2 regions of the Bacillus vallismortis genome follow, and region 2 is predicted to be linked to the other one. Evidence: riboswitches for the same ligand, from Rfam matches in the RefSeq annotation. Region 2 holds a riboswitch; the other holds the start of a gene.
The links. A riboswitch is a leader RNA that binds a small molecule or an ion and turns the genes downstream of it on or off. The one in region 2 is predicted to bind lysine.

Region 1 (15,205 bases), 560 kb from region 2:
TCCTATTGGTTGCTCCAACAAAATCGCCTCATTTTCTCTTCATTTCATGCTGCAGTTTCATCAATGATTTTTCGAAGATGGCTACTTCTTCATCTGTAAACGTTTCGAACATATCACGCAGGTATTCCTGCCTTTTTGTAATGACCTCTTGGATAATCCGCTCTCCTTCTGGCAGCAGATGTATCCGGACGACACGTCTGTCCGCCGGGTCCTTGACCCGCTCGACAAGGTCATTTTTCTGCATGCGGTCGATTAAGTCCGTTGTTGTGCTGCATGCCAGATACATTTTACCCGACAGTTCGCCGATTGTCATATCTCCCAATTCATAAAGCCATTGCAGGCCGACAAATTGCGGCGGCGTAATCGCATATTGGTTAAGGATTTCTCGTCCTTTTTGCTTAATGATCGCGGCAATGTGGCGGAGTGACTTTTCTATATCCGCAACATACTCCAAATGTTTTGATGTCATTTGTCCATCCCTCACTCAAGGATCTCTTACGCACAAAAGCGTTCCGTGTCTATTTTCCTTCTTTTTTGAAGAAAATGCAAGACTCCGCAAGAGAAATGGAGGACTTTAGGCAAACAACACCAAACAGAAACATGTATTGCTCTATCCGTTGCCATCCAACTTTTTGCATAGCAAGCCAAACACGGTTTGAGAACGTGACGAACAAACAGGAATAACCGGCTCCTTCCTGAAAGAAGGAATACCGGCAAGGATTAAAGCTCTAGTTCACCCATTCTAAGAAGCTCAACAACGGCTTGCGAACGCCCTTTCACACCCAATTTCTGCATGGCATTTGAAATATGGTTTCGAACGGTTTTCTCACTGATAAATAGCTCGCTTGCAATCTCCTTTGTTGTCTTATCTTGAACGAGCAATTCGAACACTTCTCTTTCTCTTTTCGTTAGCAGCGGCTTCGATTGAAATTCTTTCTCCTTCAAGTATTGTAACCCTCCTTGCTAAGGTGAGAGCGAATCAGAAACGAATGGGTTTTGATATAGTCAAGATATCTTATGTAAGAAGGGCACGGGAGGTGACGTTTACAAGAGAATTAGTTTATGGTGCAGGGAGCAGCGTTTCTTTCTCCTCATCTGTCCAGCTGACAGCCCTGCCGCTTTCCTTTGAGACTTGGACCATCACAACGGCTCCGGTGAAGCACGGTTCGCCTTTGCGGTTCTCTCCGAGATAATGCAAGGTAAGGGATGAGCTGCCGACGGCGCTTGTTTTCACATAGATGCGCAGCTCTTCATAAGGCATGACTTGGCGCAGATAATCGCATTGCTGGCTTGCCACGACCGTTATGGTCTGTTTGTTTTCATTCATCATATTCAGCTTTTTAAAATAAGAAATCCGCGCCTCCTCAAAGTATATAAAAGGTGTCACATTATTCATGTGTCCAAACATGTCCGTCTCGGAAAATCGCACGGATACCTGATAAAAAAAAGAAAAGGACGACTTCCATTCTTGAAACGGCATGTCAATATAAGCGGGAATCTTCATCTTTACTCATCTCCTTATGGTTAAAAAACCTCTCCCATGCGGAAGAGGTTTCAGCGTGTCGACAAACCCTCGCATTCGTTGTCAGGCCTGCGCGTCGGTGCTCACGAATCCCTACATTCGCTGTGCTCCGATGCTCGCCCTTCCTAGACTTCAAGGGTTTTCAATCACGCTGAAAAGATGACAAAGTCATAAAACGAAAACCGTTTTATGACTTTGTCTACAGTCTGAAACCTCTCCCATGCGGAAGAGGTTTTTTCTTCTTATACTCTGTCGCTTCCGAAGAAATTACGGAACGCTTGTAAGTTTGTATCTCTGTTTAAGGCTGCAATCGAAGTGGTGAGCGGGATGCCTTTCGGGCAGGACTGAACGCAGTTTTGCGAGTTTCCGCAATCTGCAAGGCCGCCGTCATCCATCAGTGCTTCTAATCGGTCAGATTTATTCATGGCGCCTGTCGGATGGGCGTTAAACAGGCGGACTTGAGACATCGGTGCCGGCCCCATGAACTTCGATTTGCTGTTCACATTCGGGCAGGCTTCGAGGCAGACGCCGCACGTCATGCATTTTGATAATTCATATGCCCATTGACGGCGTTTTTCCGGCATTCTCGGCCCCGGTCCCAAATCATACGTACCGTCAATCGGTATCCAGGCTTTTACTTTTTTCAATGAATCAAACATTCTGCTCCGGTCAACCTGCAAATCACGCACGACCGGGAAAGTTTTCATCGGTTTTAAGCGGATCGGCTGTTCAAGCTGGTCGATAAGCGCCGTACAAGATTGGCGGGGTTTTCCGTTTATGACCATTGAACATGCGCCGCATACTTCTTCAAGACAGTTCATATCCCATGTGACAGGGGTTGTCTTTTCACCTTTCACGTTAACCGGATTCCGGCGAATTTCCATCAGTGCGGAAATGACATTAAGGTTTGGGCGGTATGGTACCTCAAATTCTTCATCGTAAGGCGTGCTGTCGGTTGTATCTTGCCGTGTGATAATAAATCGTATCGTTTTTTGTTCACTCATGATTATTTCGCCACCTTCTTCTTCGAGTAATCCCGTTTCCGAGGCGTTATCAGTGAGACATCGACATCCTGATATTCAAATTCCGGCGCTTCATACGGGCTTACATGTTTAGCTATTGTTGTTTTGAGCCATTCATCATCATTACGTTCAGGATAATCCGGTTTATAATGGGCGCCCCTGCTTTCATTGCGGTTGTAAGCGCCAAGGGTAACCACTCTCGCAAGCTGAAGCATGTTCGAGAGCTGGCGTGTGAACATCGCCCCTTGGTTGCTCCATTTCGTCGTATCATTGATGTTAATCTTTTTAAACCGCTCCATTAATTCCTGAATTTTGTCATCCGTTTTCAATAGCTTGTCGTTATGGCGGACAACCGTGACGTTCGCCGTCATCCACTCACCAAGCTCTTTGTGAAGAACATAGGCATTTTCTGTTCCGTCCATACTCATAATCTCAGCCCATTTTTCTTCTTCTTTTTTGACGTGAGCGTCGAATAAAGAGGAAGACATGTCTTCTGCTGAAGATTCTAAGCCGTTTACATATTTCACCGCATTCGGTCCGGCCACCATTCCTCCGTATATCGCGGAGAGCAGGGAGTTTGCCCCCAAGCGGTTGCCGCCGTGCATAGAGTAATCACATTCCCCGGCTGCAAACAGTCCCGGGATGTTCGTCATTTGATCGTAATCCACCCATAATCCGCCCATTGAGTAATGAACCGCCGGGAAGATTTTCATTGGAAGCTTACGCGGGTCGTCTCCCATGAATTTCTCATAAATCTCAATGATGCCGCCGAGCTTAATGTCAAGCTCTTTCGGATCTTTATGAGAAAGATCGAGATACACCATGTTTTCGCCGTTAATGCCGAGTTTCTGGTTGACACACACATCAAATATTTCGCGTGTCGCAATATCACGCGGCACCAGATTCCCGTATGCCGGGTATTTCTCTTCCAGGAAGTACCACGGCTTTCCGTCTTTATATGTCCACACGCGTCCGCCTTCACCGCGCGCCGATTCACTCATCAGTCTTAGCTTGTCATCGCCCGGTATGGCTGTCGGGTGGATTTGAATGAATTCTCCGTTTGCATAATACGCTCCCTGCTGATAAACGATCGAAGCTGCAGACCCTGTATTAATCATGGAGTTCGTCGATTTTCCAAAAATAATTCCCGGTCCGCCCGTCGCCATAATTACAGCGTCTGAACGGAAGGATTCAATTTGCATGTTTGTCAGGTTTTGCGCAACAATTCCGCGGCAGGTTTTGTCGTCATCCAATACAGCGCCAAGGAATTCCCAGCCTTCGTATTTTGTAACCAGACCCGCAACTTCGTACCTGCGCACTTGCTCGTCCAGTGCGTAAAGCAGCTGCTGCCCCGTTGTCGCACCCGCATAAGCAGTTCTGTGGTGCTGTGTGCCTCCGAATCGGCGGAAGTCAAGCAGGCCTTCTGGCGTCCGGTTAAACATGACGCCCATACGGTCTAATAAGTGGATGATAGAAGGCGCCGCGTCACACATCGCTTTGACCGGCGGCTGGTTCGCAAGAAAGTCTCCCCCGTACACAGTGTCATCAAAATGCTCCCATGGAGAGTCGCCTTCCCCTTTAGTATTGACCGCTCCATTTATGCCGCCTTGCGCGCAAACCGAATGAGACCGTTTGACAGGAACGATGGAAAAAAGCTTAACCGCCATTCCTGATTCCGCTGCTTTAATTGTCGCCATGAGGCCGGCAAGACCCCCGCCGACTACGATAATGCTTGATTGACTCATGATAGCCCCTCTCCCTCTAGTAATCTAGTACTCTTATACAAATGCAAAAATCGCTTTTAAGCCTACGTAAGACAGTGCAACAAAAATAATCAGCGTAACGTAAGTCGAAATTCTTTGAGAACGAGGCGTTACCGTGATGCCCCATGTAACAGCGAACGACCATAAACCGTTCGAGAAGTGGAAAATCGTTGATAAGACACCGACAATGTAGAAGCCAAGCATAGCCGGAGAGCTCAAAATATTCGCCATCATGTCAAAGTTGACCTCAGCGCCCATTTGCGCTGCAATACGGGTTTCCCACACATGCCAGCTGACGAAAATGAGGGTGATGATACCGGTTACACGCTGCAGGACAAAGAGCCAATTTCTCATATAGCTGTATTGACCTGCGTTATTTTTTGCAGTAAACGCTATGTACACACCATAAATTGCATGATAAATTAATGGTAAGAAAATAATAAAAATTTCCAAGGCATACCTGAAAGGCAGACTATCCATAAAATGCGCAGCACTATTGAATGCTTCAGCGCCCCTTGCAGCAAACTGGTTGACGACTAAATGCTGAATGAGAAAGATGCCGACCGGTATGACGCCAAGCAAGGAATGCAATCTTCGAAAATAAAACTCTCTGTTCCCAGACATTACTTTACCCCCTGTTTGATAAGTGCGAAATGTGCTAATTCTCTTCCCCCACTTCTTTCAATTGTAAGCACTTTATTAAGATTTATTGACAATTTCATTTTACTCCTCCCTCAAAAGGGCGTCAAGAAAACGCGTACATAAATTACAATTTTCCGAATTAATTAGTTGATTCAAAAATTTTATTTTATCAGTATATATTTCTCCCTTAAAATTTCATAAGAATTACAGGATCATTCTGTAATACCTCCCCCTCTTTGGGCTATAATATACGAAGGAGAGAGGGGAGACAGATATGAAGTCTAAATTTGAAGCATCTATTGATCATTTAAAAGAAATCGAAATGAACGCCTACGCCTACGAACTAATACGAGAGATCGTTCTCCCAGATATGCTTGGCCAAGATTACTCTTCCATGATGTATTGGGCAGGGAAACATCTCGCCCGTAAGTTTCCTCTTGAATCATGGGAGCAATTTCCGGCTTTCTTTGAAGAAGCGGGCTGGGGAACCCTTACAAACGTAAGCGCAAAAAAACAGGAGCTTGAATTTGAACTTGAAGGGCCGATCATTTCCAACCGGCTTAAACACCAGAAAGAACCATGTTTTCAATTGGAAGCTGGTTTTATTGCTGAACAAATTCAATTGCTGAATGAGCAGATTGCCGAATCATATGAACAAGTGAAAAAGAGAGCCGATAAAGTGGTTCTGACTGTGAAATGGGATTTGAAAGATCCAGTGTAATCAAAAAGGCGGTGACTTCAATAGTCCCGCCTTTTTGATTATCGTTACACAGCTGAAGGGTGTTTTGAAAGCTCAAATGCATCGTGCAGCGCTTCGACGGCTTTCACCATGTCATTTTCGCTTACGACTGTTGACACTTTGATTTCAGATGTGCTGACCATTTTGATTAATATGTTTTTTTCCGCCAGTACAGCAAACATTTCTGCCGCTACACCAGGGTTTGAGACCATGCCGGATCCGACGATGGATACTTTGGCCAATTTGCTTTCTGTCTCGATTTTCGCGAATTCAAGCGCGCCCTTATACTCTTCAAGCACTGCAACGGCTTGGTTTGCGTCTTCTGTTTTGACAGAGAAGGAAATTCCGGTCTGATTGTCTCCGGCTTGCGTTTGGATAATGATATCAACGTTAATGTTCCTTTTGGCAAGTGTTGTAAATATTGTAGACAAGGTTGTCAGGCCGCCAGTCAGCCCGTAAATAGTTACCCTTGTGATTTGGTCTTCGAACGCAATGCCTCTGACAATTAAATTTTGCTCCATGGATGATTCCTCCTCAATTAATGTTCCCGCTTCTGTTTCTGTACTTGAACGTACTTCTAACGGCACTTCGTAATTTTTCGCAAATTCAACGGCTCTCGGATGAAGAACGCCGGCGCCTAAATTGGCAAGCTCAAGCATTTCATCGTATGAGATTCCGGCAAGCTTTCTCGCTGATTTCACATAGCGCGGATCGGTTGTAAACACGCCGGGCACATCTGTGTATATGTCACATTTATCCGCTTTTAATGCGGCAGCCAAAGCGACTGCTGTTGTGTCTGAACCGCCACGGCCCAATGTTGTGATCTCGCAATTGTCCGCCATGCCTTGGAATCCTGCGACAATCACAATCTTTCCTTGCTCAAGCTGGTCTGTTAAAACAGAAGTGTCGATATCTGTAATTCTGGCGTTTCCGTGTACGGATTCCGTGCGGATTCCCGCCTGCCAGCCAGTATAGGACACCGCGTCATAGCCTTTTTCATGCAGTGCCATTGAAAGCAGGGAAATCGTGACCTGTTCGCCTGTCGCCAGCAGCATATCCATTTCGCGTTTGCTCGGCTGGCCAGTGATGTCTTTTGCAAGGCTGACCAATGCGTCAGTGGATTTCCCCATAGCTGAAACGACTACGACGACTTGATGGCCTTTCTGTTTTTCTGCAATTGCACGGTTTGCCGCATTTTGAATTTTTTCGACTGAGCCGACGGAAGTACCTCCGAATTTTTGTACGATAAGACCCATGAATGACCACCCTTTACATTTTGGTTCGTGCGGGTGAGGAGAAAGAGCGCTTTGTCCACAATAAAAAAAGCAATGAGAGGAATTTGCTCTCATTGCTTATCAATTAATCATCATAAATGATTATGAACAACGAGATAGCCCTCCAAGAAAATGATTTCTTGACAGCCTTACATTTATTCAATGCACGGCCAGCAAATAATACCGATGGGGTTTTATTTGCTTCGGCGACGCTCCCCTTTCAGCCTTTTTCACAGAATCCATCTTTCTCCAAAGGCTTACTTTTGAAGTTCGCACCTCTATCTTCACCATATAACACGATCTAACTATGAAATTAGTTCACATTTTATCAGATCTTTTTTAAAAGGACAACACTATTTTTGCAATTTGTCGTAAAGGAGCTGAGCCGCCGCTGCCGGAACACCCGCTTTTTTGAGGTCCTCAAGGCTTGCTTCCTTCATCTTTTTAACCGAACCGAAATGCTTTAACAGCATTTTCTTTCTTTTCTCTCCGATGCCCGGGATGTCGTCCAAGACGGATTGAAACGCGCTTTTTCCGCGGATTTGCCGGTGAAAGCTGATCGCGAATCGGTGCACCTCGTCCTGAATGCGCTGCAGGAGGTAAAATTCCTGGCTGTTTCGTTCCAGATATACCGCCTCCAGCGGTTCCCCGATGAGTAAATTTGAAGTTCTGTGTTTTTCGTCTTTTGCTAAGCCGGCGATGGGAATATCCAGGCCTAATTCATTTTCAATGACATCCTTTGCAGCGTTGATTTGCCCTTTTCCTCCGTCAATGATGATCAGATCGGGCAGCGGCAGGTTTTCACGAAGCACTCTCGAATAACGCCTTCTGACAACCTCTCTCATTGAACCGTAATCATCCGGCCCTGTAACGGTTTTGATTTTATATTTGCGGTATTCCCTTTTGTTCGGTTTGCCGTCGATAAATACGATCATCGCGGAAACCGGGTTTGTCCCCTGTATGTTTGAGTTATCAAACGCTTCAATTCTGTGCGGTGTATAAATATTCAAAGCTTCACCGAGTTTCTGCACAGCCCCGATTGAACGCTCCTCGTCCCGTTCAATTAAAGAGAATTTTTCTTTCAACGCGATTTTCGCGTTTTTATGAGCCAGCATAAGCAGTTCTTTTTTCGGGCCTTTTTTCGGCTGGTGGACGTTTGTTTCCAGCAGCTGCTCAATCATCGATTGATCTACGCTGTCCGGAACTAAAATTTCCTTTGGAAGGAAGTGGTTGTTTTTTGAATAAAACTGCCCGATGAACGTAAGGAACTCATCATCAGCTTCCTGATAGAGCGGAAACATGCTGACATCCCGCTCAATAAGCTTTCCTTGGCGGATGAAAAAGACCTGCACACACATCCAGCCCTTATCATATGCGTACGCGAATACGTCACGGTCGACTAAATCGTTCATCGTCATTTTTTGTTTTTCCATCGTTGAGTCAATATGGGCGATTTGGTCGCGAAGCTCTTTTGCCCGTTCAAACTCAAGATTCTCCGCAGCTTCCTGCATCTTCTCTTCAAGCTCTTTTTTGACATCATTATAGCCGCCCTTTAAGAAACGGGTAATGCGCTCAACCAGCTCTCTGTTTGTCTCTTCGGAAATGTCCTTTACGCACGGAGCGAGACATTGGCCCAAATGATAGTAAAGGCATACTCTGTCCGGCAGCTTGGAGCATTTTCTGAGAGGATACAGCCGGTCTAGCAGTTTTTTTGTTTCCCTTGCAGCCTGTACATTCGGGTACGGCCCGAAATAGCGCCCCTTGTCTTTTTTGACATTGCGGGTGACAATCAGCCTTGGATGGCGTTCATGGGTAAGTTTTATGAAAGGATAGGTTTTGTCGTCTTTCAGCATGACATTGTATTTCGGATCATGCTTTTTGATCAAGTTCATTTCTAAAATAAGCGCTTCAAGGTTGGAGGACGTCACGATATATTCAAAATCCTCGATTTCCGTCACAAGCCTTTGGGTTTTCGCATCGTGAGAACCGGTGAAGTAGGAGCGCACTCTGTTTTTCAGCACTTTAGCTTTTCCTACGTAGATCACAGTCTGCTGCCGGTCCTTCATGAGATAACACCCGGGCTGATCAGGAAGGAGGGCGAGTTTTTCTTTCAGTTGTTTGTTCATCTGTTACCCTTCCTTATATTTAGTCCTTTATTTCCAGTTTAACACGAACGTTTGTTTTTCTCTACGGTTCACAATTGGCGAATAAAAAAAGCGATCCCTCAATCGGAATCGCTCTGGCATGTAAGCAGCCGTAAATTAAAGATGTTTGTTTACAAGCTCTTGAAGCGCTTCTTTCGGTTTGAAGCCGACAGAAGTTTCAACAACTTCTCCGTCTTTTAACACAAGAAGTGTCGGGATGCTCATAACGCCGTATTTTCCGGCTGTTTCTTGGTTTTCATCCACATCGATTTTTACGATTTTGAGTTTGTCTCCCATTTCTTGATCCAGTTCTTCAAGAACAGGTGCAATCATTTTACAAGGTCCGCACCAAGGAGCCCAGAAATCAGCCAGTACGACGCCTTCGCTTGTTTCAGCTGAGAAAGATTGATCAGTTGCTTTTACGATAGCCATTATTGAATTCCTCCAATTGTGAATGATGATGTTTAGTATAGCATCTCCCATTCGTTCACGCTATTTTAATGCTTAGAAATTATTTTCTCCTGATCGCAATCGGTTTACTCATTTTTGTCTTGATGGAATGGGATATGTCTTTTTTCATTAAAACACAAATCTGATAATGGCCCCGATCACTACAATTGCCCCGATGATCATTAGAATGGTACGAAGCATAGAATAACACTCCTCTTTACTGTCATGTACTTTACCATGCCCTCCCGGAGCAATTTTCAAACATGAAAGAGAGCGCCGGCATGAACCTCCGGCGCTCTCGCTTGGTTAAGAATCAGCCCGCAGCGTGAGTAAGACAACTGACATAGGCGGGAGTTTTACTTTCAGTTTGTTTTTGTTGAGCGTGTATTGGCTGAAAGATTCCGGTTTGACGTGATGAGGATCGTCAAACGTGTTATGGGCATTCATTTTTTCTGCCGTGAGAATGACTCCGGAATGGTCCGCAGTCTTGTCAACACCTCTCAGTTCAATCTCGGCCTCCGCTTTGTTTTGATGGTCAATGTTGCAAATCGTAATATTGATATCGCCTTCTGCATGTTTCGAGGCTGAAACACTGATTTGCGGCAGCGTTTCTTCCTTCCATTCATAGTCAGCAGACGTTGTTTCAGTGTCTAAAAGAGAAGCATCCTGGTGTACCTTAAACATATCAAATACATGGTACGTCGGTGTCAAAAGCATCCGCTCTCCCTCAGTCAAAATCATGGCTTGAAGAACGTTTACCGTTTGGGCGATGTTGGTCATTTGCACCCGGCGGCAATGCTGGTGGAAAATGTGGAAGTGAGAAGCCGCCACCAGTGCATCGCGAATGGTATTTTGCTGATAAAGGAAACCAGGGTTCGTGCCCGGCTCAGGATCAAACCACGTGCCCCATTCGTCAATAATCAGGCCGACCCGCTGCTCCGGATCGTACCGGTCCATAATTGTGCCGTGTTTTTGAATCAGTTCGTCGATATATTTGGCCTTTTTCATTGTAATGAACCATTCATCCTCTGTGAATTCTGTCGCTGACCCTTTGCCTTTCCAGAAATCACCCGGAATCGTGTAATAATGAAGGCTCAATCCGTCCATCAGGCCGGCGGCTTTTTTCATAAGCACGTCCGTCCAATTAAAGTCATCTACATTTGCGCCGCCAGCAATTTTATAGATTTCATTGCCGCTGTAATTTCGCACATAGGTTTGAAAACGCCGGTACAGATCAGCATAGTATTCAGGGTGCATGTTTCCGCCGCAGCCCCAGTTTTCATTGCCCACCCCGAAATATTTCAGCTTCCAAGGCTCCTCTCTTCCATTTTGTTTTCTCCAGTCTGACATTGGAGTGCCTTCTTCAAACGTCATATATTCGATCCATTCCGCCATTTCCTGAACCGTTCCGCTTCCGACATTCCCGCAGATATAAGGCTCGCATTCAAGCAGCTCGCAAAGCATCATAAATTCATGCGTTCCGAATTCATTTGATTCAACTGTTCCGCCCCAGTGCGTGTTAAGCATCGTCTTTCGGTCTCCGACACCGTTTGCCCAATGATATTCGTCTGCAAAACACCCGCCAGGCCATCTGAGGACAGGAATATGAAGCTGCTTGAGCGCTTCCAGCACATCCTTTCGTATTCCGTTTATATTGGGAATGCTCGAGTCTGTTCCGACCCAAATCCCCTCATAAATCCCTCTTCCTAAATGCTCCGCAAAATGACCGTATATATTTTTGTTAATCGTTCCTTTTACAATATCTGTCTGGATCACTGCTTGATGTTTAGACATGCCTGATCATTCCTTTCATACGAATATGAAAAGCACCACAGTCAAATATGTGATCTGTCTTTCGCCTGAGGAGTCCGCATGAATGTAAGCGCTTTTAAAGTAACGATATTATATATGTTCGTACATGTCAATGATATTTTTTATTACGTATACATTTGTACGTATATATTTAAACATACAAAAACCCCGAACTTCAGCAGTTCGGGGTTTCCTTTACGAGTGTATATTTAATTGTTTGAATTCCTCAGTTAATAACGGAACCACTTCAAATAAATCGCCTACGATGCCATAATCAGCTATTTTAAAAATATCGGCTTCGGGATCCTTATTAATGGCGACAATGATCTTGCTGTTTGACATCCCGGCTAAATGCTGGATGGCGCCGGAAATGCCGCAGGCGATGTACAAATCCGGGGTGACGACTTTTCCGGTCTGCCCGATCTGGAGAGCGTAATCACAATAATCAGCGTCGCACGCCCCGCGAGAAGCCCCAACTGCGGCTCCGAGCACTTCGGCAAGCTCCTCTAGCGGCTGAAATCCTTCCTTGCTTTTGACTCCGCGGCCGCCTGCAACGATAATTTTGGCTTCGGAGAGATCAACGCCGTCCGTTGTTTTTTTCACAACCTCTTGGATAACGGTGCGGAGGTCAGTATGAGAAACATCAAGGCTTTCGATACTCCCTGACCTGCCGGTGTCTTTTTCTGAAGCTTGAATGTTATTAGGGCGAATCGTTGCAAAAATCAGCGGATCGGTTGATATGACGCGTTCAAATGCTTTCCCCGAGTAAATCGGCCGTGTGAATACGACATTCTCTCCGGCAACGCTTACATCAGTAGCATCAGAAATTAAGCCTGTTTGCAGCCGGGCCGCGAGCTTCGGTGATAAGTCTTTGCCCATTGCTGTGTGCCCGCATATGACTGAATCGGGTTTTTCTTGGCCAATAATGGCATTCATGACCTGGCTGTATCCGTCTGCCGTGTATGCTTTCAGCTTCGGATCCTCGGCTGTGAGAACTTTATCGGCTCCGTAATGGATAAGCTCCTGTGCAAGGCTTTGAGCATTTTCTCCGATCAAAACACCGATGACTTCTCCATCACCTGAGATGGTTCTTCCTGCAGCTAATGCTTCAAAGGTGACATTCCGCAATTCCCCATCGCGAATTTCTCCAAGTACGATCACTTTTTTTCCCATTCTAACATCCCCCTGTTTCTTTGAATGTCCAAGCTTTACATGACTTTAGCTTCGCTGCGGAGCAATGAGACGAGCTCTTTTGCCTGTTCGGCAGGCTCACCTTGGAGAAGCTTCCCGGCTTCTTTTTTCGGCGGAAGAAAACGCTCTATGGTTTTCACTTTTGGTTCGGCATCCTCTTCGTCAAGATTAAGATCATCTAGCTCCAGCTCTTCAAGCGGTTTTTTCTTGGCCTTCATAATTCCCGGAAGCGATGGATAACGCGGTTCGTTTAAACCCTGCTGAGCTGTGACAAGCAATGGGAGAGTCGTTTTGATCTTCTCAACATCCCCTTCAACGTCTCTTTCTGCTTCTGCATCAGTGCCGTTGATTTCGAGTTTGGTGATCGTCGTGATGCACGGAATATCCAGCAGCTCGGCAAGCCGAGGGGCGACTTGTCCTGACCCTCCGTCAATGGCAACATTTCCGCCGAGAATCAAATCAAACTCCTGATCCTTCATATAGTGGTATAAAATTTGAGATATAGAATATTGGTCGGGTTCCTCGAGATCATCTTCTATGTTGATTAAAACGGCTTGGTCACATCCCATGGCAAGCGCCGTACGCAATTCCTTTTCCGCTTCTTCACAGCCGACAGTGACGGCGGTGATCGTGCCGCCGTGCTTTTCCTTCAGCTGGATGGCTTCTTCTATCGCGTACTCGTCGTATGGATTAATGATCCATTCCGCTCCGTCGTCCTGAATCTTTCCTGCTTCAATGACGATTTTTTCTTCTGTGTCAAACGTCCGTTTCATCAGTACAAATAGATTCATGATCATATCCCCTTTTATTCGCCCTTGAACTGAGGCTTTCTTTTTTCGAGAAATGCCTGGATGCCTTCTTTGGCGTCCTCTGACTCAAATGCTTCACCAAACCGCTTTGCTTCAAGCTTTAAGCTGCCATCATAGGAATACACCTTGTTTGAATAAAGAAGCTCAAGCAGTGATGCCAGCGTTTGCGGGCTTTTTTCTGCAAACTTAGCGGCAAGCGCTTTTGCTTTTTCAAGCACTTCTGCTTCATCCTTCGCTCCAATTGAAACAAGTCCGAGATCAAGCGCTTCTTTTCCGGATATCGGTTCTCCGGATCCAATGAGCTCTAATGCTTTGGCTATCCCGATATATCTCGGTAGACGCTGTGTTCCCGCAAAACCCGGAATGATACCGAGGTTAAGCTCAGGGAGCCCCAGTTTGGCATCTTCCGCGGCGATTCTGATATGACACGCCATCGCCAGCTCAAGTCCGCCCCCAAGTGCAGCACCATGAATCGCTGCGATAATTGGTTTAGGGAAGCCTTCAACTCTTTCCATCAGCTGCTGGCCGCGCTCAGCCAGCAGTGAGGAATCCTCATTGCCTTTAAGCGATGTAAATTCTTTAATATCAGCACCGGCTGAGAAAAATCTTCCCTCACCGTGAATGATAATGCTTCGTACGCCTGCATCTGTCTCACATTGATCTAGACAGGAGGACAGCTCTTCTAATATCCGGCTGGAAAGCGCATTTGCCGGCGGATTGTGAATCGTCAAGACTGCCACAAATTGATCAACCGCCAGTGATATTGCATTCATAAGACAGAACCCCTTTACTTATTATGAATTCCGGACACCAACAATTCTAAAACGCTGTCGGATAAGGCAGCGAGATCGTACTTTTGGTCATTCATCACCCAAGTTGTCACGGTTTCGTCAATCGTACCAAAAATCATCTGCCGGGCGAGGCGGACATCGAGGCCTTTTTTTAATTCGCCTGATTGTATACCTTCCGTCAAAATGCCATCCAAAATATTTAAGTAGCCCTTTAATATTTCATTGATTTTCTGGCGCAGCTCCAAGTTGGACTGACGGAGCTCAAGCTGAGTGACAATCGCGAGATTATGGTCATCCGCTAAAAGAGTAAAATGCTTTGAAATGACAAGCGCCAGTTTTTCTTTGGCTGTCTTTTTTTCTTTGATGCCCTCTTCCATCCGCTCAATAAATTGGCCCATTTTTTCTTTAAATAGAGAAATTAAAATGTCTTCTTTATTTTTGAAATAAAGATAGATGGTGCCGTCCGCTACTCCGGCTTGTTTGGCGATTTTGGACACCTGTGACTGGTGGTAGCCGTTTTCCGCAATGACTTCTACTGCTGCATCAATAATCTGCATATACTTTGGCCGTTTTTGCTTCAATGTTCATCGTTCCTCCCTATAAAAATGAATGACTATTCATTCATATTTTCATGATAAGAAGGATTTTCGGCTTTGTCAAGTTTATTCATAGATGTTCTCTTTTTTCTTATGTCATTTGTGGTTAATATGATGATTTTCGGCATCTTCTTCGAGTAAACGCCTTCTTAAAATTTTCCCTACCGCCGTTTTCGGCAGTTCTTTTCTAAATTCATAGGCTTTCGGCACCTTGTAGGGAGCGAGACGGGATCTCGCAAAAGCGTCCAGTTCTTCTGTATCGGCTTTTGCGTCTTTCTTTAACACGACAAATGCTTTTACTGTTTCTCCCCTGTAGGAATCCGGCACACCGGCAACGACAATTTCCTGAATGGCTTCATGTTCATAAAGCGCTTCTTCGACTTCACGCGGGTAAATATTATAGCCGCCGGCGATGATGATGTCCTTCTTCCTGTCGGCAATATAGAAAAA
Region 2 (15,205 bases):
ACATTAGGGTGTTCACAAAAATACTGCAAAAGCTGCAAAAGCTGGGCTGAACAAGCGACGGCTGCACCGCCTACAATCAGCTCGGCATTTTGCGGAGAAAATGTAAAATAATCATATGTATAGGTTTGGTTTGATTTCGTTTCTTTCGACTGATATGTGCGCTTAAGATGCGCTCTGATCCGCGCCGCTAATTCCAGCGGATTAAATGGTTTTGTGATATAGTCATCAGCCCCAACCGCAAAGCCCGACAATTTGTCCGCGTCAGATGATCTTGCCGTCAGGAAAAAAATCGGAGCCTCTGAATACTCTCTGATCATTGTGCAGGCTTCAAAACCGGACATTCCGCCCATCATGACATCCAGCACGATCAAATCTACCTTATTGGCCTTCACAACCGGAATCGCTTCCTCTGCGCTTGCCGCATCCAGTAAATTTCGGTAACCTTCTTTTTCGAGAACGCGTTTGATCATATCCACAATCGCTTTCTCATCGTCTACGATTAAAATTGATGCATTTTCCACTTTTATGTTCCTTTCTGTCACTGTTTTTTTCATCTTATCATTATATCGATTATTTTTGGTACATTTTTGAATAGAGTCGTCTTGCCCTGGCAGGACAAATAAAAAACGGGAACGTGGCAGTTCCCGTTTTACGTATGTTCAGATGATAAATGATTATGAGTTCTCGTCTACCATATACAAAATAAACTCCCAAAACCCCGGAACGTCCTGACACAAAAGCATATCAGCCTTTTCAAACATCTTAATCCTCAGCTCTTGCTCTAAATCTTCTCTTTCTTGAAAGGACGTATTGCTGAGTTTTTTTCTGATCATCGGTGAAAAGCATGCAATCAGATGTTCAATGTCATACATGTCGTCTTTTTGTTTCTTTTGATCAAACTGGCCGTTCACAGCTTACTTTCCCCCTTTTTTTGCGCCGCTAGCTGCTTTCTGATATTCTCAAGCCCCTTTTTATGAATGTTAGAGATGTTTTGCCGGGACTCCCCTAGCGAATCTGCAATCTCCTGCATCGTAGCACCGTGAAGATAGACTTTCGTCAACACGCTTTTTTGTTTGTCAGTCAGCTTCTGGATCGCTTGGTAGAGCTGATAATCCTGGACGTGCTGGCTCAGATCATCCTGCCGGTCTAAAAATGCTTCAAACGCATCGCTTCCCGTTTCAGAAGGAAGCCGTTCCCCCACTTCCGGATGATCGACCGTCAGCGGATACCGTTTTTGGTTTTTACGAACCCGCTTATCAAAATCAATAGAAAAGATGCGAATCATTGAATTCATATACTTAACGATGCGGATTTCCTTATAAAATTGCTTGAATTGCTCGTCCAATGATTTTGCATCTTTCTCGTTCGGGCTTTCCATGACGTTTTTGAACAAACGGTAATGCTGAGGATTGCTCAAAAAATGCTTCACGATGGGATGCTTCATTATCTCCTTACATTTTGATCGCAAAAGACCTTGATAGTCCATCAAACCGCCTCCCTATAAATTAAATGAAAGAAAGCAAAAAAAAGTAAACTACTACTTTCTGACTAGCGCTTGCCTTCATTACGCCAGCCGCAGTTTACGTTTTCATGGATTTCCTTCACTTACATACATGACTGCAAAAAAAGAAGGGAGGTATTTTCCATGGATCAGGTTTTTATAGAAGAAGTCGTAAAACAGATTGGCAATCTAGGGTTTCCTGCGCTGATTGCAATGTACCTGCTGACCCGATTTGAGAAAAAGTTCGATCAGCTTATCGAACTGATGACAGAACTGAAAGATCAGAAAGCAAAAAAATAATTTTTAATCGAAGTTGACTTTTCACTGTTTTTTTTCACTTAACAAGACAGAAGGGAAAACGAAAGGCCTTTCACCTTCTCTTTCAGTATCACATTACAATTTTAAGGAGGAAACATTCATGAAAAAACAAAACGACATTCCGCAGCCAATCAGAGGAGACAAAGGAGCAACAGTAAAAATCCCGCGTAATATTGAAAGAGACCGCCAAAATCCTGATATGCTTGTTCCGCCGGAAACCGATCACGGCACCGTCAGCAATATGAAGTTCTCATTCTCTGATACTCACAACCGATTAGAAAAAGGCGGATATGTCCGTGAAGTTACCGTACGTGAACTGCCGATTTCAGAAAACCTTGCTTCTGTCAATATGCGGCTGAAACCAGGTGCCATTCGCGAGCTGCATTGGCATAAAGAAGCCGAGTGGGCTTATATGATTTACGGACGTGCAAGAGTTACCCTTGTGGATGAACAGGGCCGCAGCTTTATTGATGATGTAGGCGAAGGAGATCTTTGGTACTTCCCGTCAGGCCTGCCGCACTCCATTCAAGCGCTGGATGAAGGAGCCGAGTTCCTGCTCGTGTTTGACGATGGCTCATTCTCTGAAAACAGCACGTTCCAGCTGACAGACTGGCTTGCCCACACGCCTAAAGAAGTCATTGCTGCAAACTTTGGCGTCACACAAGAAGAGATTGCCAATTTGCCAGGCAAAGAGAAATATATATTTGAAGAACCAGTCCCAGGAAGTTTAAAAGATGACATTGTAAAAGGGCCGAACGGTGAAGCGCCTTATCCGTTTACTTACCGCCTTCTTGAACAGAAGCCAATTGAATCAGAAGGAGGAAAAGTATACATTGCAGATTCAACAAACTTCAAAGTGTCTAAAACGATCGCATCCGCGCTCGTGACGGTGGAACCCGGTGCCATTCGCGAGCTGCATTGGCATCCGAATACGCACGAGTGGCAATACTACATCTCCGGCCAAGCAAGAATGACCGTTTTTGCATCTGACGGCCATGCGAGAACGTTTGACTACCAAGCCGGTGATGTCGGGTATGTTCCGTTTGCAATGGGGCATTACGTTGAAAACACTGGAGATGAACCGCTAGTCTTTTTAGAGATCTTCAAAGACGACCACTACGCCGATGTATCTTTAAACCAATGGCTTGCAATGCTTCCTGAGACACTTGTTCAACAGCATCTTGAATTAGGCAAGGACTTTACCGATATCCTTTCAAAAGAAAAACATCCGGTTGTGAAAAAGAAATACAATGAATAAAAAACTGCCAGCCTGCAGAGAGCGTTCGTTCTCTGCAGGCCTTTATAAGGAGATAAACCCGTGAAACATCAAATGTCTTCAAAACGATTATTGCGGCTCTCTATAAAATACTGTTTGGCCGCGGCGGCAGTGGTGTTGACCTATTTTGCCGTCATCTATATATTGTTTTCGATAGCAGGAACGAGCTGCCGCTCAGCGGCTCATGTCCTGCTTTTTACCGTGTTGTTTCTTGTCCTCGGCCTATTCTTAGAACCATTGGAACGCCTGATGATACATAGCTTTACATTTTTCAAGACAGACAAACGCTTATTCATTCTTCTTGCCGGCATCGTACAGCTGCTGTTTTTGTGGATGACTGCCCATACGACAGACCAATTGATGAGCGACATTTGGCTGTCCACTACAGAAGAAATGATCGTCGCAGCCGTTTTTCTGATTTTAGACAAATGCAACTCAGCTCTTCCAAGCTAAAAAAAGAACGCATTCCAAATGGATGCGTTCTTTTTATTCATAGCGTAGCGCGTCTACAGGCTGAAGCTTCGATGCCTTGATGGACGGAAGCAAGCCGAAAATAATGCCGACTGCCATTGAAAAGATGAGTGCTCCGACCACAGCCGGGACGGAGACGATAAAAGGCATTGGAAAAACGACCGTCAGCAGCTTAGCGATGCCGAAGCCCGCCAGCACACCGAGTATTCCGCCAATGCTTGTCAGCACGACCGCCTCGGTTAAAAATTGAAATAAAATCACACGCCGCTTAGCACCGAGCGCTTTTTTAATTCCGATTTCCCTCGTGCGCTCCGTAACGGAAACGAGCATGATATTCATAACGCCGATGCCGCCAACCAATAGTGAAATACTGGCGATTCCGCCAAGCAGCAGTGCAAATGACTGATTAAAGGACTCCACTTCCTGTGCGATCTCCTGAAGATCCATCACACTATACTCTGCTTTTGCCAACTCAGCATCTGACAGCCCTTGGTTTAAAAGATCAGCAGCCATCACGCCGGCTTCTTGGATATGCTCAGAAGAATCGGCCTGCACAGCGATCTGTGTCGGCGCGTCAAATCCTTCGATGAGCGGCCACACCTTTTTCGGCACGTACAAAACCGGGTTCGCGTAATCACCTTCAAACATGCTTTCCTGCTGATTTTTTTCTGTAAAAACACCGGCAACCTTAAACGGCACACCATTCATCTCAATCTTTTTATGCAGAGCGTCTCCGTCTGGAAACAGTTCATCTCTGGCGGCTTCATTGATCATCACCACTTGGCGTGTGCTGTTCAATTCATTTTCCGCCAGCTTCCTCCCTTCGGTTATACGGACTGGGAACATATCAAAGTAGTCACCGTCAACTCCGAACACTTGGGGGTACGAAACGTTTGTCAAATGAAAGACGCTCGAACCTTCAGACAAGTAATATAAGGATAATCCTTTGACCATAGGATCAGATTTAATTGCCTTTACTGTTTCGTCAGTGACAGGCGGCGCGGACGTGTACGAAACCTGATAGCCGATGCCCTCCTCTTCTCCGCCTGACGGCTGGTAGACAACATTGATCGCGTTATTTCCCATGCCGATCATGCTTTGCTTTAATTGTTCGCTTTGTCCCTTCAGCATCGACACAATCGCAATAATTGCCGCTATGCCGATAATGACACCGAGCATGGTCAGAATGGATCTTAATTTATGAGAGAAAATGGATTGAAAGGAGATTCGAATATGCTCAAGCATGGCTGATATCCCCTCTCTCGTCTAATACCAATTCTCCGTCTCTGATAAAAACGGTTCTGTCAGCTTTTTTGGCAACATCCGGGTCGTGGGTAATCATAATAATGGTCTTGCCTTCCCGATGCAATTCAGAAAACAGCGCCAAAATTTGTTCGCTTGATTTGGTATCAAGCGCCCCGGTCGGTTCATCAGCCAAAATAAATCTCGGCTGATTGACTAAGGCTCTCGCGATCGCCACCCGTTGCTTTTGCCCGCCTGACAGCTTCGGAGGCTTGTAGGAGACCCTGTTTTTTAGCCCGACCTTTTCCAGCGCTTCATAAGCTCTCTGCCTTCTATCTTTTTTCTTCACTTTATTATAGATCATCGGCAGCTCGACATTTTGCAGCGCGGTGAGACGCGGCAGCAGATGAAAGGTTTGAAACACAAACCCGATTGATTCGTTGCGGATTTCGGCTAAGGCACCGTCTTTCCCTTTCAAAATATCGATCTGGTCAAGCGTATAGGTTCCCGAGGTTGGCCTGTCCAAACAGCCGATGATATTCATTAACGTTGACTTTCCAGAACCCGAAGGCCCCATAATCGCCAGAAACTCGCCGGCTTGGACCGTCAGATTAATATGTTTCAAGATCGGAACTTCTTCTTTTCCCAGCTTGTACGATTTTGAAATATTATTCAGTGTCAGCATTGACTGTAACCTGCTTTCCTTCCTTGACCGCGGGATCAGGATAGATCACATAATCGTCCGGCGTCAGGCCGCTCTTAATCTCCACCATGTCATTTTCATCAGTGTCCCCGATTTCAACAGGCTGCTTGACCGCTTTCTGATTCTCATCCGCTTTCCACACGTACGGTTCGCCGTCATCCTGAATGACCATGTCGGACGGCAGTTTAATCGCGTCCGCATCAGCCTCATCGCTCATCACCTCGATGTTGACATGATAGCCGACTTCGAGACCTTTATGGCTGTCTAATAAAATAGTGAACGGATAGTTAGAGGATTGAGGGTTCATTTCTTCTTCAGCATAACTTTCTTCCTCACCCTCGCCTGTTCCCGCTGGAAGCTTGCCGATCGAGGTGACCTTTCCTTTCCACTCGCCTTCACCGCCTGTTTTCAGCGTGACTTTGACTTTGCTGCCTTTTTTCATTGTGTCCATTAACAGCTCGTTGATTTGGCTTTTGACTAGATATTTGCCCGTGGAAACAATCTGGATATACGGTCCTCCTGCCTGATCGCCCGTTGCCCCGTCAGCAATATCCTGATTGACGCTTTGAACGATCCCGTCATGCTTGCTTGTTATGACATTGGAGCCTTTGTTTTTCGTAAGGGCTGACAGCTCTTTTTGATGCTGCTTCAACTCAAGCTGGCTTGTTTTTAAATCGAAGTTGGCCTGGTCAAGCTCATCTTGCAGCTGTGATTTCTCTTCTTTTCCGGCTGTTTTCAGCTGTTTTTCCGTTTCCGTTATTGATTTTTGCAAACGGCTGATTTGCAGGTTAGTCATTTCGATTTGCAAATTGGCTTGCTCCACTTCGTCAGAGTGATCCTCGCCCTCATACTCAAAAAGTTTATCGCCCTTTTTGACCTGATCGCCTTCTTTGACGTATGTTTTTTTAATGCTGCCTTTTTCTGAATCGATATAGACTTTCTGCTGTTTCTCAGGTTCAACCTTTCCCGAGAAGGTTTGGCCTGATTCTGAGTCTCCTCCCATGTATACCGCTACCGATTCAGCATAGGGTTCCGATGATACGGCAATTTGGTTCATGTGGGTAAAAACGTAAACACCGCCGGCGCCGATCCCTGCCAATACAAGCACACCGGCACATATCGCACCGGTAATAAGCCATTTTTTCTTCTTGGACACAACGATCTCCTCTTTCTGTAAACTATGTAATATTTTCGAAACATTCTAACCAATATTATCTATTAATTCAAAAAGACTTGCAATCTTTTTATTAAAATGAAGCAATCAAATGGTGAAATTGTATTTTCAGGGCCGAAAATAAAAACTCCCGGCTCTGAACCGGGAGTTTTCTTACACAGAAACAAGTGTTTTTTCCTTTTTAATCAGATCATAGGTCAAGCATACAGGTTTATTGGTGCGGGGATCAGTGACGATTTCAGCATCAATTTGAAATACCTGCTTCAAAATGTCCGGTGTCATGACCTCCAGTGCTGTGCCTTCCTTGATGACCGCGCCTTTTTTGAGCGCGATCATATAATGAGAAAAACGGGCTGCGTGGTTCAGGTCATGAATGACCATTAGAATCGTCCGTCCCTGTTCTTTGTTGAGTCTGTCAAGCAGCTGAAGAATTTCTAGCTGGTGTGCGAGATCAAGATACGTTGTCGGTTCATCCAACAGCAACAGTTCCGTCCCTTGCGCAAGCGCCATGGCAATCCAGACGCGCTGACGCTGTCCGCCTGACAGGGCCTCAATCGGCCGTTCAGCGTATTCAGCCATTCCTGTTTCTTCTAGCGCCCATTTGATGATCCGGCGATCTTCATCATGTAATCGGCCAAATCCTGATTGATGCGGAAACCTGCCGTACGACACCAATTCATACACCGTTAAACCGCTTGGCGCTTCAGGTGTCTGCGGCAGAATCGCCATATCTTTCGCAATGTCCTTTGTAGGCATTTTATGAATCGCTTTACCGTTTAAATAGACGGCACCTGTATGTGAACGCATAATTCTGGACATTGTTTTTAATATCGTTGATTTCCCGCAACCGTTCGGGCCGATTAAGGTAGTGATTTTCCCTTTAGGAACCGATATATTTAAATCTTCTACAATCACCCTGTCACCATAACCGATTCCAAGCTGTTCCGTTGATAATGAATTCATATTCGGCCCCCTCCTCTAATTCGTTTTCATCAATAAATAAATAAAATAAGGCGCGCCTAACACGGAGATAACAAGGCCGACCGGAATTTCTGACGGTGCCAATACATTTCTCGCCAGCGTGTCAGCGAGCAAAAACAGAAATGCGCCGATGAAGGCCGAGACCGGTATCAGCGTCTGGTGACGGGGACCGGTAAGCCTTCTCGCCACGTGGGGCGCGATCAATCCGAGAAACGCGATCCCCCCTGCTGCTGCCACGCATGAAGCGGCAAGAGTGACCGCTGCCAGAAGGAGAATCCGTCTTTCCCTTTCAACAGCAGTGCCCAGTCCGGTCGCTAATTGATCTCCGAGCTGCAAAATGTTCAAATAGCGTGCCTTATATAAAGTAAACGGAAGCAAGATCACAATCCAAGGAAGAATCGCCCAGATCATATTCCAGTTGGCCCCCCAGATCGAGCCGGAAATCCAAACCGCGGCTTGCATAAAATCATGAGGGTCCATCTTGAGCTGAAAAATCAGCAGCAGAGCATTAAATCCGGCATTCACGCCAATACCGACTAAAATCAGCCGAATCGGTGTCACACCTTTTTTCCAAGCCAGAAGATAAATGAGAAACGCGGCGAGGAATGCGCCCGCCAAAGCACTGAACGGAAGCATAAATGTTCCGAAAAAGCTGAGATTTGAAGCTGATTCTTGAAAAAAGTATATAAAAAGCACAACAGCAAGCGAGCCGCCGGCGTTAATGCCGAGAATGCCGGGCTCAGCCAGATCATTTTGAGACACGCTTTGCAAAATGGCGCCGGCAACAGCGATTCCTGCCCCAACGAGCAATGAAAGGATGATCCGCGGCAGCCTGAACTCAAATAAGACAAGTTCATCACGCGCCGTTCCTTGGCCGAAAAAAACTTGGAGCGTTTTAAGCGGTGCAATTTTGATGACACCCAAATTCAAGCTGATAAAAAAGACCATTACGATCAGCAGAAAGGTCACAGCCATCACAACGAGCGGTTTTTTCGTTTTCGTTTTCATTACAGCCCTCTCCTTTCCCGGCGTGCCAAGTAAAAGAAAAAGGGAACGCCGATGAGAGAGGTCAGCGCGCCGACAGGTGTTTCAAAGGGCGCGTTTACAAGTCTTGCCGCAATGTCAGCAAACACGAGCAAAACGGCGCCAAGCACCGCCGAACAAGGAATGATCCATCGATAATCCACACCGACCAAAAAGCGGGTAATATGCGGTATAATCAGCCCGATGAATGCGATGGTGCCGGCAATAGAAACAGCGGCTCCCGTCAAAATCACAACGACAAGCATGCCAACCACCTTCACCGCCGATGTATATTGTCCAAGCCCTTTCGCCAGCTCGTCACCGAGACTTAACACTGTCACAGACCGGGCGATGATAAACGCCAGCGTTAAACCGGCCGCCCCCGCGAGAAGCAAAAGATGGACACCTGACCATTTCACACCCGCTACCCCGCCAGCATACCAAAAACTGATATCTTGAGCGACATCAAAGCGGATGGCAACAGCGGTTGAAATGCCTGTAAAAAAATAAGAAACTGCTGATCCTGCCAGCGCAAGCTTTACCGGCGTAAGTCCGCCCCTTGAAAACATGCCAATCCCCATTACCGTAGATGCCCCGAGTCCCGCTCCTGCAAAGGACCATAGCACAAGCCCCATCATAGAAAGTCCGGGAAAAAAAGCAAATGCAATCGAAACGGCAAACGCAGAGCCTGATGTCACCCCCATAATTGAAGGTTCTGCCAAAGGGTTTCTCGTCATCCCCTGCATGATCGCGCCCGACACCGCCAACAAAGCGCCGACAAGCGCAGCGGCAGCCGTTCTCGGCAGGCGAAGGTCGTGTATAATTTGGTGGGAGGTCTCTTTCGGCTGAAAATGAAAAATGGCGTCCCACACCGTGCGCAAATGAATATCGGCCGCACCGAGGGATATGGATAAAAGCGCGCCAAGACATAGTAAGCCTATCCCTGCAATAAGGACAATGACCGCGCCAAAAGACCTGGACGTCCATTGGTTTTCTTCTGATATCATCTGTATATTTTTCCTTTGACTCAACAGCCGAACTTCCTTTCTAATACTGATAATGATTATCAATTATTGTTCCAGTATATCAATTTTTCTGCTAATGGAATAGAGCGTTCTGAACAAAATGAGCATATGATTGCAAAAAATACCGTGTCCAACTGGCTCCTGCAATGGTATAATCACATTTGATAATGATTCTCTTTATCATCTATTTTCTGGAAAGAAGGTATGAGATATGAACCATATATACAAGAAACTCGGAGCCGCGTTTTTTGCCTTGCTATTGATTGCGGCACTGGCAGCCTGCGGGAATCACTCTGAAAGCAAAGGATCTTCCTCTGATTCAAACGCCGGAGAAACCGTTACATATAAGGCTGAAAACGGCAATGTGAAGATTCCTAAGCATCCTAAACGGGTGGTTGTCATGGCTGACGGCTACTACGGCTACTTCAAGACACTCGGCATCAACGTCGTCGGTGCGCCTGAGAACGTATTTAAAAACCCTTACTATAAAGGAAAAACCGACGGTGTCACAAGCATCGGAGACGGTACTTCCGTTGAAAAAGTCATTGATTTGAATCCTGACTTGATTATCGTTTGGACAACGCAAGGCGCTGATATTAAAAAACTTGAAAAAATCGCGCCGACCGTCGCGGTAACATACGACAAGCTCGACAATATTGAGCAGCTCAAAGAGTTCGCAAAAATGACGGGAACTGAAGATAAAGCAGAAAAATGGCTGGCTGAGTGGGATAACAAAGTTGCTGCGGCTAAAACAAAAATCAAAAAAGCCGTCGGTGACAAAACAGTCTCCATTATGCAATCGAACGGAAAAGATATCTACGTATTCGGAAAAGATTTCGGAAGAGGCGGAAGCATCATTTACAAAGATCTCGGTTTGCAAGCCACAAAGCTGTCAAAGGAAAAAGCCATTGATCAAGGGCCGGGATATACAAGTATTTCATTAGAGAAGCTCCCTGACTTCGCCGGAGATTATATTTTCGCAGGTCCATGGCAAGCAGGCGGCGACGATGGCGGCGTATTTGAAAGCTCCATTTGGAAAAATCTAAACGCCGTTAAACATGGCCATGTCTATAAGATGGACCCGATAGGCTTCTACTTCTCTGACCCGATCTCATTAGAAGGGCAGCTGACATTTATTACGGAAAGCTTAACAAAATAACAAAAGAGCCGCCTGCCCGCGGCTCTTTTGCCACATCTATAAGGAGCGGCTCATTTTGAACCACATCGGATATTTTCTTTCGCAATTCATATTTAGCCTCATCATCATCGCGATCAGTTTTTTTAACGGTCTCTATATCGGAAAACCCTTTTCTAGTGTGCTTCTTGTATTTATCTTAGTGCTCGTTCTGTTTGATTTGCTGGAAAGGCTGAAAAAACGATTTTTGCATATTCGATTATCAGTCAAAATTTTTCTCTCAATTTCTGCTTTCCTGTCAGCAGTTTTAACAATCGGATTACTAACGGGAGAAATGATGATTTTATAACAAAAGACACCTGACAAAGCGAATCAGGTGTCTTTTGTTTATGCTTTCTGAAACTTTTTAACAACAAATGGATAAACGATCAATCCGACAAAGAATAAACCGATGCCGAGAATAAATGTCGTTAAATCCGCTGTGCCTGTTATGATGACAAACAATGAGTACGCGCACGCTAATATCGCGATCAATCCGTCTTTGACACGGGAGCCTCTCAGCTGGTCATACGTTTCACCTTTGATGACAAGCTTCAAGCTGTAAATCGCTGATACTAAATACGGAATTAAATAGGCAAGCGTTGCCGCTGTCGTTAAAAACGTAAATGCGTCACTTATTGTCCGGGAAATAACCGAGAAAATGAAGACTTGTGACATGACATTTGTAATGATAAGCGCGATAACCGGACTTCCCTTTTTATTCGTTTTCGCAAAGAATGCCGGAAAATCTCCCGCTTTAGCCGCTTGATATGGAACCTCAGAGCCGAGCAAAATCCAGCCGAGCATCGTTCCGAATAAACAAAGGATGGCCAAAAGTGCCATAATCACGCTTCCCGCGTTTCCAACAATCGCATACAGCACATCAACAAACGGTTTTTCAGAACCGACAAGCTTATCATGCGGCAGAACACCCATGGTAATCAAAGTCACAATAATATAAATGCTCAATGCAATCAATAATCCGGTAATTGTCGCGCGTTTCACCTCACGCTGAGAGCGCGCACGGCCTGACAGAATAACCGCTGATTCAATGCCGACAAACGCCCACAGTGTAGAAATCGCGGCGTTATGCACCTGCCCGCCAATTCCAATGCTTGTGCCGTTTTCTCCTTGAACCGGGAAATAAAATTGATCGAATAATGCCGTTTGAAACACAAACAATCCGGCAACGATAAAGAAGACAAAACCTAATACTTTAGAAAGCGTCGTGACAAAGTTCAATTTACTTGCACCGTTAATGCTAGTAACGAGAATCGTGTGCGTGCCCCATAACAAGACCGTACATACAGCAAACGTCAGCAATTGGCCAAGAGTCACCTCTTGCCCGCCGATCGAAAACATTTCACGTTTATCAACCAGGATCGGGAAGAACGAAGTCAAGTAACCTGCGAGACTTGTGATAATCGCCACGTTACTGATCCAGCTCGCCACCCAGTAGCCCCATACCATTGTGAAACCGGCCGCGTTCCCTTTTTTCGGATCAGAGAACAGCGCCCTTGCATAACTCTGCGGTCCCGCTTTCAGTTCAGGCTTGCGGATGGACAAGTGTCCGAAGACAAGTGCAATCATCAGCACGCCGGCACCTGTCAAAAGCCAAGCGGACGTGGCGCCAAACGGACTCGCGATTGAAGCAAGCGAGCTCGGCAAGGAGAAAATTCCCGATCCAACCATATTTCCAACGACAAACGCCGTTAATAACCAAAAACCCCATTTTTTCGTCTGTTCCATTCCAGTACCTCCATGATTCTTTGTACGGACCAGACCCCGAGATCATGTAAACGCAAAAAAAGCCTGAACAAAAGTCCATGCTTAAAGAAACACACACCCTTGATCTCCGGATAGCCCTCCGCGAAAAAGCACGCGGCAGTCCTGCACTTATTCAGATACAGTCCCAGCATAGAGAAAGGATCGGCTTTCTCCACACTTCGGCGCTGATGCCTTTTACACATGTTAAACAGCTCCTGTCAGCCTGGCATGTGCTACTCATCATCCGCGCAACCTCTACCTCACTGAGAAAGAGTGAGGATTTAATGATTCAGTTACTCCCAGAAGGTTATCAAAGAAAGGATGATCTGTCAAAGGGAACAGATGGAAATACGGATAGAGCCCTAGCCCTATCCGCATGTGATTATCGATTATTTTTCTTTTTTTGCACTGCTTCTTGAAGCGGATCATCTTTTAAGGCTGAACCCGCATCTTCAAGAGCTCCCTGAATGACGTTTTTTTCTTTTTCAGAACGTTTTCCTTTATCTTTATTAAAGAAATCCATTCGAATCACCTCTTTTAGAAAATAGGTACATGATTAAGATGCCTTTTTCTCAAAAAATTATACGAGAAATGTTTTATCGTTCAAAGTCCTGTTGATCAAACATACATTCTCTTGCTATATTTGTAATTCAGAGATTTTTTGCAAAAGATAAAGGAGAAGCGGAAAATGACAGGAAAAACACACATCATGGGAGGCATCGCTTCTTGTACGGCAGCGGCTTATTATTATGGATTTGATCCTGCGCTTATGGCAGCGTCCGGCGCGGTTGGGGCATTGATTCCCGATATCTGCCACACGCAAAGCAAAATCGGGAGAAGATTTCCTATCCTTGCGAAAGTCGTCAGCTCCGTTTTCGGCCATCGGACGTTTACGCACAGCCTGCTGTTTCTGCTCATCATGTTTTTTATCACAGCCACATATATTCCAGATCAAAACATATCAACCGGACTGATGATCGGAATGGCGAGCCACTTGATCCTTGACGCTTGGACGGTGAACGGAATTAAACTGCTATTCCCATCAACGATTCGCGTGAGGCTCCCATTATATATGAAGACAGGCAGTTTTTCTGAGCAGCTTGTGTTAGCCGGCCTGACAATTGCTTCATGTTACTACTTTTATATGCTGTTTCATGGACGCATGATTTAAACGTGAGTGCTGACGCTTGTTCTAACGGGCTGTTTTTAGTAGATTTTACATAAGAAGCATTTCATGCAGATGACCAAGAAAACGTGAGGAGCCATATTAATGAAAGGAACCTTTTTTCATAATCAGCGGTTTTTATGTATTTCAATCGTATTCATGTGGGTGAAAACGTATGCGATTTATAAACTCGGCTTTCATTTGCAGATTGATTCCCTATTGGAGGAGCTAATACTGCTGATCAATCCGCTCAGCTTTATCCTTCCTTTATTCGGGATTGGCCTGCTCCTGAAAGATATCAAGCAGCGGGTCTTTTTGCTGATTGCCAATTTGGTTCTGACTGCCATCTTGATCTCCAATACGATTTTTTACGGCTTTTATATCGATTTTATTACCATCCCGGTTTTGTTTCAGGCCAGTAACATGAGCGATATGGGCAGCAGTGTAAAAGAACTGTTCAACCCTTTGTTTATCGCTCTGTTTGCGGATATGGTTTGTTTGCTGCTGCTTGCCCGAAAAGAGAAGAAACCGCAGACAAAAGCAGCCCCCCGCACGATTAAACGGTACTATGCCGCTTCCTGCGGCTTGATTCTCTGCACTCTGGCACTTGCAGAAGTACAGCAGCCGAAGCTTTTGTCACATTCCTTTGACCGGGAAATGCTCGTCAAAAGCATCGGGCTGTTTCAATTCCATATATACGATACGGTTTCTCAGACTGTAAATGTAAGCGCGAAGGCATTTGCCAATGAAGACAGCATGACTGCGATTAAAAACTATACAGAGGCTGATTACAGCAAGCCTGACCAAAGCAAATTCGGGCTGGCGAAGGGGCGCAACGTTATCTTTGTAACGCTTGAATCGACCCAAAGCTTTGTTTTGAATGAAAAGGTAAATGGAAAAGAAATCACCCCGTTTATGAATGATTTCATCAAAAAAAGCTATTCCTTTGATCATTTCTATCAGCAAACAGAACAAGGCAAAACATCCGATTCAGAATTCATCGTCGCTAATTCGCTGTATCCTTCCCTTAGCGGCGCCGTCTTTTTCACAAAAAGCGACCATCAATTTCACACGATGTACAAATCGCTGAAACAACATGATTATTACTCAGCTGTTTTTCACGCCAACCATAAAACATTTTGGAACCGAGATGTGATGTACGAGACATTTGGGATTGACCGCTTTTTTGATGTTGATGATTTCCATGTCACTCCCGGGACATCGACAAGCTGGGGCCTGAAGGATAAGGAATTTTTAGAACAGTCAGCCGGCAAGCTCAAAAGTCTGCCGCAGCCGTTTTACAGCAATTTCATCACGCTGACGAATCATTTTCCGTTTGAGATTGATGAAAAGGATCAGCTGATAGATGAATTTGATTCAAGCAG

Region 1: linked by a shared signal. The riboswitch ahead of BV11031_RS03770 (aspartate kinase) and the one ahead of BV11031_RS00655 (amino acid permease) in region 2 are both predicted to bind lysine.

The regions. Positions count from the first base shown of each region.
Region 1 is NZ_CP026362.1:689,903-705,107, reverse strand. Features, by position in the region: gene racE (glutamate racemase) at 1-21, opposite strand, end outside; gene BV11031_RS03810 (MarR family winged helix-turn-helix transcriptional regulator) at 29-469, opposite strand; gene gerE (spore germination transcription factor GerE) at 721-945, opposite strand; gene BV11031_RS03795 (acyl-CoA thioesterase) at 1,061-1,504, opposite strand; gene sdhB (succinate dehydrogenase iron-sulfur subunit) at 1,765-2,526, opposite strand; gene sdhA (succinate dehydrogenase flavoprotein subunit) at 2,529-4,289, opposite strand; gene sdhC (succinate dehydrogenase cytochrome B558) at 4,323-4,931, opposite strand; gene BV11031_RS03775 (YslB family protein) at 5,224-5,670, shown strand; gene BV11031_RS03770 (aspartate kinase) at 5,715-6,944, opposite strand; lysine riboswitch at 7,072-7,251, opposite strand; gene uvrC (excinuclease ABC subunit UvrC) at 7,316-9,088, opposite strand; gene trxA (thioredoxin) at 9,224-9,538, opposite strand; gene abfB (alpha-L-arabinofuranosidase AbfB) at 9,863-11,350, opposite strand; gene BV11031_RS03740 (electron transfer flavoprotein subunit alpha/FixB family protein) at 11,564-12,541, opposite strand; gene etfB (electron transfer flavoprotein subunit beta) at 12,577-13,350, opposite strand; gene BV11031_RS03730 (enoyl-CoA hydratase) at 13,365-14,141, opposite strand; gene fadR (fatty acid metabolism transcriptional regulator FadR) at 14,156-14,740, opposite strand; gene BV11031_RS03720 (AMP-binding protein) at 14,852-15,205, opposite strand, start outside.
Region 2 is NZ_CP026362.1:128,507-143,711, reverse strand. Features, by position in the region: gene yvrH (two-component system response regulator YvrH) at 1-521, opposite strand, end outside; gene rsoA (sigma-O factor regulator RsoA) at 675-911, opposite strand; gene sigO (RNA polymerase sigma factor SigO) at 908-1,444, opposite strand; gene BV11031_RS00710 (YvrJ family protein) at 1,646-1,801, shown strand; gene oxdC (oxalate decarboxylase) at 1,920-3,077, shown strand; gene BV11031_RS00700 (acid stress-sensitive anti sigma factor RsiO) at 3,138-3,548, shown strand; gene BV11031_RS00695 (ABC transporter permease) at 3,582-4,811, opposite strand; gene BV11031_RS00690 (ABC transporter ATP-binding protein) at 4,804-5,493, opposite strand; gene BV11031_RS00685 (efflux RND transporter periplasmic adaptor subunit) at 5,477-6,667, opposite strand; gene BV11031_RS00680 (ABC transporter ATP-binding protein) at 6,839-7,648, opposite strand; gene BV11031_RS00675 (FecCD family ABC transporter permease) at 7,664-8,674, opposite strand; gene BV11031_RS00670 (FecCD family ABC transporter permease) at 8,674-9,720, opposite strand; gene BV11031_RS00665 (iron-hydroxamate ABC transporter substrate-binding protein) at 9,926-10,873, shown strand; gene BV11031_RS00660 (hypothetical protein) at 10,929-11,198, shown strand; gene BV11031_RS00655 (amino acid permease) at 11,237-12,637, opposite strand; lysine riboswitch at 12,741-12,921, opposite strand; gene sspJ (small acid-soluble spore protein SspJ) at 13,038-13,178, opposite strand; gene BV11031_RS00640 (metal-dependent hydrolase) at 13,344-13,826, shown strand; gene BV11031_RS00635 (LTA synthase family protein) at 13,926-15,205, shown strand, end outside.